Regions from separate parts of the Rhodococcus sp. 2G genome, predicted to be linked through region 1. Evidence: riboswitches for the same ligand, from Rfam matches in the RefSeq annotation. Region 1 holds a riboswitch; each other region holds the start of a gene.
What was found. Region 1 has a riboswitch for S-adenosylmethionine ahead of BO226_RS23450 (aminotransferase class V-fold PLP-dependent enzyme). Riboswitches for the same ligand answer to the same signal wherever they lie in the genome.
Positions count from the first base shown of each region.

Region 2: another riboswitch for S-adenosylmethionine. It lies ahead of BO226_RS15430 (LLM class flavin-dependent oxidoreductase); the one in region 1 lies ahead of BO226_RS23450 (aminotransferase class V-fold PLP-dependent enzyme).
Region 3: another riboswitch for S-adenosylmethionine. It lies ahead of metX (homoserine O-acetyltransferase MetX); the one in region 1 lies ahead of BO226_RS23450 (aminotransferase class V-fold PLP-dependent enzyme).

Region 1 is NZ_CP018063.1:4,940,112-4,943,851, forward strand. It holds gene BO226_RS23445 (Pls/PosA family non-ribosomal peptide synthetase) at 1-1,433, opposite strand, end outside; SAM riboswitch class IV at 1,599-1,716, shown strand; gene BO226_RS23450 (aminotransferase class V-fold PLP-dependent enzyme) at 1,785-3,098, shown strand; gene BO226_RS23455 (LLM class flavin-dependent oxidoreductase) at 3,307-3,740, shown strand, end outside.
Region 2 is NZ_CP018063.1:3,278,928-3,282,667, reverse strand. It holds gene cobU (bifunctional adenosylcobinamide kinase/adenosylcobinamide-phosphate guanylyltransferase) at 1-761, shown strand, start outside; gene BO226_RS15435 (sulfite exporter TauE/SafE family protein) at 825-1,598, opposite strand; SAM riboswitch class I at 1,748-1,840, shown strand; partial or broken gene BO226_RS15430 (LLM class flavin-dependent oxidoreductase) at 2,238-2,645, shown strand; gene BO226_RS15425 (DUF559 domain-containing protein) at 2,769-3,629, shown strand.
Region 3 is NZ_CP018063.1:2,827,370-2,831,109, forward strand. It holds gene BO226_RS13365 (hypothetical protein) at 1-262, opposite strand, end outside; gene BO226_RS13370 (NADP-dependent isocitrate dehydrogenase) at 407-1,624, opposite strand; SAM riboswitch class IV at 1,895-2,006, shown strand; gene metX (homoserine O-acetyltransferase MetX) at 2,141-3,268, shown strand; gene BO226_RS13380 (DUF3017 domain-containing protein) at 3,265-3,549, opposite strand; gene BO226_RS13385 (bifunctional methylenetetrahydrofolate dehydrogenase/methenyltetrahydrofolate cyclohydrolase) at 3,576-3,740, opposite strand, start outside.

The sequences.
Region 1 (3,740 bases):
AGCGCGAGTCGGGGGACGAGCGCGGCCGGGAGTTGTTCGGACAGCAGGTCGTGGGCCGACGCGATGTCGAAGTCCGGATCGGTGGAGGCGAGGTATCCCACGAGGATCGAATGTCCCGCGGCCGTCTTGCGGACCGCGCACGCACCGCCCGCCACGCCGGGCAGGTTCTGCAGTGCGTTGTCGACCTCGCCGAGTTCGATGCGGCGGCCACCGATCTTGACCTGGTCGTCGGCGCGTCCCTGGAACAGCAGACCGGCGCGGTCGAGCGTCACGAGATCACCGCTGCGGTAGGCGCGGTCCCAGCCGAGCATGGGCATCGGAGCGTACTTCTCGGCGTCCTTCGCCGGATCGAGGTAGCGCGCGAGGCCGACACCACCGATGACGAGTTCACCGGTCGCGCCCTCCTCGACGGGGTTGCCGTCGGCGTCCACGACGGCGAGATCCCATCCGTCGAGGGGCAGGCCGATGCGGACCGGTCCGGTGCCGTCCATCAGCGACGCGCAGGCCACGACCGTCGCCTCGGTGGGGCCGTAGGTGTTCCACACCTCGCGTCCCCGAACCGCGAGACGTTCGACGAGATCGGGTGGGCAGGCCTCGCCACCGAAGATGAGCAGACGCACCGCCTCGAGGGCTTCGGCCGGCCACATCGCCGCGAGGGTGGGCACCGTGGAGACGACGTTGATGTTGCGCGAGACGAGCCACGGCCCGAGGTCCATGCCGGAGCGGACGAGCGCGCGGGGCGCCGGAACCAGGCAGGCGCCGTGCCGCCAGGCGAGCCACATCTCCTCGCACGAGGCGTCGAACGCCACGGACAGCCCGGCCAGGACCCGGTCGCCGGGACCGAGCGGCTCCCCTTGGCAGAACATCCGCGCTTCCGCGTCGACGAAGGCCGCCGCATTGCGGTGGGTGACGGCGACACCCTTCGGTGTTCCGGTTGAACCGGAGGTGAAGATGATCCACGCGTCGTCATCGAGGTTCGGGCCCCGCACCACCGGGGTGCCCGACGGCGCGGCCGTGCCCGGTCCGATGCCCTCGTCCGTGACGATGGCGGTGACCTGCGCTTCCGAGAACACGAGTTCGGCCCGCTCGTCGGGATCGTCGGCGTCGACGGGGACGTACGCGGCGCCCGCGGCGAGAATGGAGAGAATCGTCACATACAGGTCGCTGCGCCCGGAGGTCATGCGGACCCCGACCCTGTCGCCGGCCCCGACGCCCGCGTCGTTCAGCGCATACGCACCGGCGATCACCGCCTCGACCAGTTCGGCGTATTCGAGGACCGTCGCGCCGTCGTCGATCGCGGGGGCGTCGGGATGTGCTTCGGCAGTGCTCCGCAGCAGGTCGACGAGGGTGCGGGCGGGTGGAGCGTGCGACGCGCGGAGGAACTCGTCGGGGATGGGGGACCGGCCGACGGGGGTCGAGGTTATGGCTGGCAATTCCGCTGGTCCTTCTGCTCGATGGTGCTTCCGGTTATCTCACGTCCGGGTGGACGGCAGGTGAACGTTCGGCGCGCAGAACGCGTGTCGGCGTCGTGCGGTGCCGGGCGACGCGGAGCTGTGCGGGGTTGACACGGCCCGGTCGTCCTGCCATTCTCTTCGCCAGGTCATGAGTACCAGCGTCAAGCCCCGGCTAGCTGGTCGGCAACCCTCCAACCGCGGTGGGGTGCTCCGGGTGACGACCGGGCCGTGAATCCACTACCGGACACGGCAAGCGCGGACTCCGCCGGCGACGAGAATTCTCCGTCGTAGGCGTCACCGGCGGGTCCCCGAGTACACAAGGGATTTGTCATGACTGCTGTAGCCACCACCACCTGCATCGCTCCCTTTGCCACCGTTTCCGGCTGTGACGTGCAGGTTCCGCTCGTCCAGGGGGGTACCTGCACCTATGCGAACTTCGACTACGCGGCGAGCGCACCGGCGCTGTCCGCCGTCACCGACCGCATCACCGAGCTGCTGCCCTTCTATGCGAGCGTGCACCGCGGCGCCGGATACGCTTCGCGGATCAGCACCACCGCCTACGAGGACGCCCGCTCCTCCGTGTCGCGCTTCGTCGGCGCGGCCGACGACCAGGTCGTCGTCTTCACGCGCAACACCACCGATTCGCTGAACCTGCTCGCGAGTGCGGTGCCCGGCGATGTCGTGGTGCTCGACATCGAGCACCACGCGAATCTGCTGCCCTGGAAGAACTCTCGCATCGTCGAGGCTGCGGACACCGTCTCCGAGACGGTGTGGCGTCTCGCGGTCGAACTGCAGCGCGCACCCGCGGCCCTGCTCGCCGTCACCGGTGCTTCCAACGTCACCGGTGAGGTCCTGCCGATCGCCGAACTCGCCGAGCTCGCACACGCTTCCGGTGCCCGGATCCTCGTCGACGGTGCGCAGCTCGTGCCCCATCGCCGTGTCGATCTCGTCGAGCTCGGTGTGGACTACCTCGCCTTCTCCGGCCACAAGCTGTACGCGCCGTTCGGTGCGGGAGTGCTCGTCGGCCGCCGAGACTGGCTCGACGCCGCCGAGCCGTACCTCGCCGGTGGCGGCGCGGTGCGCGAGGTGCGCCTCGATCACACCGAATGGTCCTGCGCCCCTGCGCGTCACGAGGCCGGCACCCCCAACGTGCTCGGCGTCGCCGCCCTTGCCGCCGCGTGCGATGCGCTCGCCGGTTTCGACGCCGACGCGGTGATCCGTCACGAGGAGGCCCTGTGCGCCCTGCTCGTCGACGGTCTGCAGGCCATCGACGGCGTGGAAGTGCTTCGGCTGTGGAACGATTCGGCCGACAGTGTCGGGATCGTCACCTTCACGGTCGACGGCTACGAGCCCGGCCACGTCGCCTCCTATCTGTCCGCCGAGTACGGCATCGGCGTCCGTGACGGACGCTTCTGCGCCCACCCGCTGCTCGCGCGGGTCGGTCGTGCCGGCGGAGCCGTCCGGGCGTCGCTCGGACTCGGCAGCTCGTCCGACGATGTCGAGCGGCTCCTCGGAGCGCTCCGGTCGCTGGTCGAGAACGGGCCGACGTGGGTGCACGCGAAGACCGCCGGCGTGTGGAACCCCTCGCCGGAGACGCGTCCCGGCCTCGGAGCGACCGACGGCGACGCATCTCCGTGCGTCTAACGGTCGACAATTCCCCATAGGATCAGTAGGGTAATTCGCATGGGACGGACGAGGACGATCGCTGCGGCACGCTGGTGCCGTCGTCATGTCGACCTCTGCCGTACGGCATCGGGAATCTGTCCGGACTGAAGGTCTTCTCCCTCACAGTCTTCCGGCTCACAGGCCTATCCCTCCGTGCCGCTCCGCGGCCCGTACCGAGAGGTATCCCATGTCCGTCGCATCCACCGTCACCCCTGTATCCGCAGACCCGGCCGTCGTCGAGTCCGCCGCGATCCGGCCGTTGCGCGTCGCCGTCGAACTCACCGGTCACTCCGGGCCCGACTACTGGGCCGACCTGACCCTGGGACGTGTCGGCGACCCGCCGCTCGACCTCAGCGCCGATGTATCCAACGTCGTGCGGGTGCGTGCCGCCGACCTGCGTGAAGCCGGGAAACTGCGCGACCGCATCCGTGCAGAGGCCGCCGAGGAGGGCCGCGATCCCGATTCGGTCACGGTGCTCGTCGACGTCGAGATCGTCCTCGCCTCCGATGCCCGCACCGCCCGCACCCGCCGCACCCGCCCGGAATCGACTCGCGGGGAGGCCGGCACGCTGTCCTATGTCGGAACGCCGCACGGTCTCGCCGGGCTGATCGCGGACATCCA
Region 2 (3,740 bases), 1.7 Mb from region 1:
TCGGCGACCGTTCCGAATTGTCCGAGGGTCACCTCGGCCTGCCCGAGTTCGGCGCGATGGTGGATGGTCTGCGCGGTGTCGGTGCCGTCACCGAGAACACCGAGGTGGTCGCAGTGCATCTGGGTCACCACAATCCGCCCATCGACGAACTGCGGAATCGTCTGCAGCAGGTGGATGCTCGTCCCGGTCGTGACGGTGAGGTGGTCCACGTGGGTGAAGGGACTCCGGTCGTGCCGCATCGGACGCTGGTTCTCGGGGGAGTGCGGTCGGGCAAGTCGCGGCACGCCGAGGAACTACTCGCGTCCTGCCCGTCCGTCACCTACGTCGCCACCGGCGGGACACGAGAGGGTGACGCGGAGTGGGCGGAACGTGTTGCACTGCATCGGGAGAGACGACCGAAATCGTGGTCGACGATCGAGACCCCGGACGTGGCGAAGGTACTGCGGGACGCGGACGAACCCCTGCTCGTCGACTGTCTCGGAACCTGGCTCACGGCACGACTCGACCTCCACGACGTGTGGAACACAGAGAATTCCGCTGCCGTCGACGCCGACATCGACGATCTCCTCGATGCGTGGCGGCAGGCCCGGGTCCCCGTGGTCGCGGTCAGCAACGAGGTGGGCAGTGGTGTGGTGCCGGCGAGTGCGTCGGGGCGGTTGTTCCGCGACATGCTGGGTCGGCTCAATGCGCGGGTCGCCGAGGCCAGTGAGTCGGCAACTCTCGTGGTGGCGGGGATTCCCATTTCTCTGAAATCGAATTGATACCTGTTCTTCTCGTAACGCTGCGGACAACCCCGGCAGAGGCGAATTCCGGAAAGTGGTGCGTCAGGCGAGCAGTCGGTAAAGCCCGATCAGCCCCACCACGACGATCACCGCCCGCAGCGCGACCGGCGACAGGCGCCGGCCGTAGTGGGAACCGAGATAGCCACCGATCAAAGAACCCACCGCGATCAGTGCGGCCACGGTCCAGTCGATCCGGTCGAACGCCACCAGGATGTACGCGCACGCGGCCACGACGTTCACCACCAGCGACAGCAGATTCTTCACCGCGTTCTGTCGCTGGATGTGGTCGTGCAGCAACGCTCCGAACAAACCCATGAGCAGAATGCCCTGCGCCGCCGTGAAATAGCCGCCGTAGATGCCGACGGCGAAAGTGCCGACGACGAGCAGTGTCATCCGCACCGGTCCGAGGTGGCCGTCGGCGTCGTCGCCGGTTCTGCGGGCCACCCACGCCTGGATCTTCGGCTGGAACACGACGAGGGTAAGGGCCAGGAGGAGCAGGATGGGTACGACCGTCTCGAAGACGGTCTCAGGCAGGTGGAGCAGGAGCCACGCTCCTACCAGTGCCCCGCAGAACGACGCCGGGATCTGCCATCGCAGCCGCTCCCATTGCCCGCGCAGCTCGCGCCGATACCCCCAGGTGCCTGACACACCTCCAGCGACCAGGCCGATCGCGTTGGACATCGTCGCGGTCACCGGGGGCACACCGAACGCGACGAGCGTCGGGAAGGTGATGAGAGTGCCGGATCCGACGAGGGAGTTGATCGCTCCGGCGCCCAGTCCGGCCAATGCGACGAGGAAGAGTTCGAGCGGGGTCACCGAGGCGAGTCTACGGCGTACCGAAACCGGCCTTGTCGTCGATGCCGGGGCACCGCGTCGACATCGACATCGGTCTCGACGAGGAACGGATTTCCGTCACAGTGAGAGAAAGCCTTTCCGCGGCGTGCCGCACTCCGTAGCTTGAGGCGCGACCATCCAGAGCGACCGAGAGACCTGGCTCTACGACGTCGCAGCAACCCCCCGTACGCGGGTGCGGGTGCTACCGCCGGGATCGATGGAGGAACGAGCATGACCCGCTGGACCGAGCGCGCCTCGTGGTGCCGCCTGCACATCGACCTGTGCCGCGGTACTTCGCAGCGGTGTCACGGCGGTACTCCGCAGCGGTGTCACGGCGGTACTCCGCAGCGGTGTCACGGCGGTACTCCGCAGCGGTGTCACGGCGGTACTCCGCACCGGTGTCATAGCGGTACTTCGCACCGGTGTCATAGCGGTACTTCGCACCGGTGTCGTCGCTGAGCCGAACCGCTCGCCGAACCTCCCGTCGTTCTTCGCCGCGTGAGTCCCGGCCCGTCCGCAGGGGGACGGGCCGGGACCCACGTCTGCACCCTCGCTTTCCCACACCCGGCATTCCCGAAAGGCCCATTCCGATGGCTCCCGCCCACAGGACGTCGCCGTGAGCACGTCCACCCGGGCACGACAGTCGAAGCGGTCGAGGCGTACCGGTCGGCGTTCCGTCCGTCGCCGATCCTGAGGAAGCCCTACGTGGTGGTCTCGGCCGACGCGGTGGTCGCCGACGACGACGCCACCGCACGCGAGTTGGCGTCGACCTACGGGCATTGGACGCACAGCATCCGCTCGGGCCACGGCGCGATCCCGTACCCGGACCCGGAGACCACCCCGCCGCTGACCGACGAGGAGCGAGCCCTCGTCGACGACCGCATCGTCACCCAGTTCGTGGGGGCGCCGAGCTCGGTGGCGGAGCGTCTCGACACCCTCCGCCGAGTAACGGACGCCGACGAACTCGTCGTCACCTCGGTCACCCACGGCCACGAGGACGTTCGTCGAGACCGGTGTTGTTGTCGATAACTCGCGAGAAATCGACAACAACACCGGTCTCGATTCGGCGCGTCTGGGGATAACGTCGAAAGTTCTCCACAGACGGCGGATTCGGGGTACCGGGAACGCAGGAGACCGGGCACGCTCGCGCTCATGGTCGACTTCCACGAACCGTTCGCCGGCACCGATGCACTGGCGGCCGGATCGGTGACGCGGTATCAACTTCGGCACTACTTCGTGAAGCTTCATCGCAATGTGTACGTCGCTCCGGGAGTCGAAGCGACCGCGCTGCTACGCGCGAAGGCCGCCTGGTTGTGGACCGGAGGCGCCGGGGTACTGGCCGGACCGTCCGCAGCCGCCGTGCACGGGACCCGTTGGCTCGACGCGTCGTTGCCCGCGGAGATCGTGCGGCCCGGAAAACTGCACTCGACGCCGGGCATCATCGTTCGCAGCGTCGACGACATCGAATCCTGCGTCGTCGACGGAATGACGGTGACGATACCGGCCCGAACGGCCTTCGACCTCGCGCGCGGTGCGGACCTCGATCGGTGCGTCGAAATGGTGGACGCGCTCTGCAATGCGACCGGAACGAAGGTCCACGAGATCGAAGCGGTGGCCGCTCGGAACAAGGGCGCTCGGCACCTCGCGTCCGTACGGAAGGTTCTCGAACTCGTCGACGGAGGTGCCGCGTCACCACCGGAGACGCACACGCGGCTGCTGATCGTCCGGTCCGGTCTGCCCGTGCCGGAGACGCAGATCGAGATCTACGACGGTGGGCGGTTCGTGGCACGTGCGGACATGGGCTGGAAGCAGTGGAGGGTCCTCGTCGAGTACGACGGTGCGCAGCACTGGACCGACCGAGTACAGCGGACCATCGACATCGACCGCTATGCGTTGCTGTCGGAGCTCGGTTGGACCGTGGTGCGTGTCGGCGCCGACCTGCTGTATCGGCGACCTCGAGTCCTCGTCGAAAGGGTGCGACGCGCGTTGCACCGCGCCGGTGCCCTCGGGTGACCTGTCGAGACCGGTGTTGTGTGCGATTCTTCGGTGAATTTCGAACACAACGTCGGTCTCGACCGACGACGAGCGTCCGGTGGGCATACTCGGGGACATCGGAACGCGAAC
Region 3 (3,740 bases), 2.1 Mb from region 1:
TGACGAGGGCGGCGAGCACCCCGAGGACGGCGGCGGCCTCACCCATCGTGAGGGTGGTGAGCACGCCGCTGCGCACCGGCGTGGACCGGTCGTAGGCCAGTTCGTCGGTGCGGCGGGCGATCGCGTGGATCAGATTCGGCGCGAGCGCGACGGGCAGGTAGGCCAGCGCCGAGCCGAACATCAGCATCCATACCCGGGTCCAGAACCGCCGGCGTGCGTGCGCTCCGCCGCGGGCTTCGGAGTCGGTGGCAGTGGTGGTCACGGCCGTCCTCCTCCCGAGCCCTACGGTGATGCGACTGACAGTGGTACACGAAACGGTAGCCGGTGCCGGGAGTGCTCGGGAACACGACACGGGACGCCCGATTGGGGCGTCCCGTGTACGTGCTGTCGAGAACGGAGCGGAAGATCAGGCGCGAGCCTTCTGCAGGTTCTCGTCGAGCGCTGCGAGGAACTCCTCGGTGGTCAGCCAGCCCTGCTCGGGGCCGACGAGCAGGGCGAGGTCCTTGGTCATCTGACCGGCTTCGACGGTCTTGATGACGACGTCCTCGAGCTGCTGCGCGAACTCGATGACCTCGGGGGTGTTGTCCAGCTTGCCGCGGTGCTCGAGGCCACGGGTCCAGGCGAAGATCGACGCGATCGGGTTGGTCGACGTCGGCTTGCCCTGCTGGTGCTGACGGTAGTGCCGGGTGACGGTGCCGTGTGCGGCCTCCGCCTCGACGGTCTTGCCATCCGGGGTCATCAGGACGGAGGTCATCAGCCCCAGCGAGCCGTAGCCCTGCGCGACGGTGTCGGACTGGACGTCGCCGTCGTAGTTCTTGCAGGCCCAGACGTAGCCGCCCTCCCACTTGAGGGACGATGCGACCATGTCGTCGATGAGGCGGTGCTCGTAGGTGAGACCGGCGGCGTCGAACTCCGCCTTGAACTCTTCCTCGTAGATCCGCTGGAACTCGTCCTTGAACATGCCGTCGTAGGCCTTCAGGATCGTGTTCTTGGTCGACAGGTAGACCGGGTAGTTGCGCTGCAGGCCGTACGAGAGCGAGGCGCGCGCGAAGTCCTGGATGGACTTCTTGTAGTTGTACATACCCATCACGACGCCGCCGTCCTCGGGGATCTGGCAGACCTCGTGCTGGATCGGCTCGCTGCCGTCCTCGGGCGTGAAGGTGATGGTGACGGTGCCCGGGCGGTCGACCTTGAAGTCGGTGGCGCGGTACTGATCGCCGAACGCGTGACGGCCGACGATGACGGGCTTGGTCCAGCCCGGCACCAGACGCGGCACGTTCGAGATGATGATGGGCGCGCGGAAGATGGTGCCGCCGAGGATGTTACGGATGGTGCCGTTGGGCGACCGCCACATCTTCTTCAGGCCGAACTCCTCGACACGCGCTTCGTCGGGGGTGATGGTGGCGCACTTGACGCCGACGTTGTGCTTCTTGATGGCGTTCGCCGCATCGACCGTCACCTGGTCGTCGGTGGCGTCGCGGTTCTCCACGCCGAGGTCGTAGTACTCGAGATCCACGTCCAGGTACGGGTGGATCAGCTTGTCCTTGATGAACTGCCAGATGATGCGGGTCATCTCGTCGCCGTCGAGCTCGACGACCTTACCTTCAACCTTGATCTTGGACATATGCGTTTCGTGTCCTCCTAGGACGTTTCTGTAGGTCCCCAATCGACCGCACTTTGTGGGTGCGGTCGCCGTCGGCTCGCGAGCAGCGAGCATGGCCGTGTCCACGTCCTGAACCGCGGCCAAACATGACAAGCGTACTGCTATTGCCGACGACCGCAAAGCGCCTCGTCCCACCCTCACGCCCTACCGACCGGTAACTTTCCTGCTGGTCAGGGATGTTCAGAGGGTGCATAAAGACCCTGCAACGGAGAGTCGCTAGACTGCCGGGAAAGTCATGAGTGCCAGCGTCAAGCCCCGGCTTGCTGGCCGGCAACCCTCCGACCGGGGTGGGGTGCTCCGGGTGATGACACGGTCGGTGGAACCCCACCGACAAGCCTGTTGTCGGGAGGACTGAGATGATGATGTGCTGTCGCACGCAAGCCACGATCACACCTCCCATCACCGCCGGAAGGACGCGATGACCGACATCCGCAGCCGGCGCTGCCAGCCCACCGCGAGCCTCGAGGCGGTCATCTCTTGACGGCGGGCACCGAGCGGCGTCGCGTCGAACTGCCCCCGGCAGACGGACGCCTCGACACCATCGACATCGGTGATCTCGCGCTCGAGAGCGGCGAGACGCTGCCGAACGTCACCGTCGCCGTGCAGAGGTGGGGCGAACTGTCCCCCGCCCGCGACAACGTGGTGCTCGTCGAACACGCCCTCACCGGCGACTCGCACGTCACCGGCCCCGCCGGACCGGACCATCCGTCCCCCGGCTGGTGGTCGGGCATGGTCGGCCCCGGTGCTCCGATCGACACCGACCGCTGGTGCGTGGTTTCGACGAACATTCTCGGCGGGTGCCGCGGCACCACCGGCCCCGGCAGCACCGCACCCGACGGCAAGGCCTGGGGATCCCGCTTCCCGCTGATCACCGTGCGCGACCAGGTGGCGGCCGAGGTGGCGCTGCTCGACAGGCTCGGCATCGACGTCCCCGCCGCCGTGACCGGCGGATCGATGGGTGGCATGCGCACCCTCGAGTGGATCATCGCGTACCCGGAGCGGGTGCGAGCGTCGCTCGTCCTCGCCACCGGTGCCCGCGCGACCGCCGACCAGATCGGCACCCAGACCGCGCAGATGGCTGCCATCACGGCCGACCCCGACTGGCAGGGCGGCGACTACTACGGCACGGGGCGGCGTCCCGAAGCCGGACTCGCCATCGCCCGGACCATCGCGCACCTCACCTACCGGACCGAACTCGAACTCGACACGCGCTTCGGGAATCTACCCCAGGACGACGAGGACCCGTGGCGCGGCGGCCGGTACGCCGTGCAGAGCTATCTCGAGCACCAGGCGCGCAAGCTCGTCGCGCGTTTCGATCCCGGTACCTACGTGGTGTTGTCCGACGTGATGAACCGGCACGACGTCGGGCGCGGACGCGGCGGCGTCGAGGCCGCACTCGCGTCCACCCCGGTCCCGACGATCGTCGCCGGCGTCGACTCCGACCGCCTGTACCCGCTGCGCCTGCAGCAGGAGATCGCCGATCTGCTCCCGGGATCGGGCGACCTGCGTGTGCTCGTCTCCCGCGACGGACACGACGGATTCCTCACCGAGGCCGACGAGGTCGCGAAGCTCCTCGTCGAACTGATGAAGCTCGCCGAGGGCTAGTCGGTTCCCAGCGGGTCGATCGACGCGGCGAGCGCTACCACGATTCCGCCGACGACCATCATCGAGGCGACGTCGAACGCCTTGCCGCGTACCGCGAGGACACCGACCTTGTCCTCGTCGAGAGCCCAGCGGAACAGGCCGGCGAGGATGGTGGCGCCGCCGAAGACGAACGCTCCGCGTCGCCACCGATCGGCGATCACCAAGATCACCGCTGCCGCGATCACCAGGGTGACCGCGAGCAGCGGCAGGTTCAGACGCGTGAATCGCATAGCCTGAGCCATCTCGTCTCCCGGGGTCGTCGACCCGCTTATCGGGTCGCGAGCAGCTCGGCCCGCTCCACGACGTTGGTCAGCAGGAAGGCGCGGGTGAGCGGTCCGACGCCACCGGGGTTCGGGGACACGAAGCCCGCGACCTCGCGCACGTCCGCGGCGACGTCGCCGCGCAGTCCGTCCTCGGTGCGGGAGACACCCAC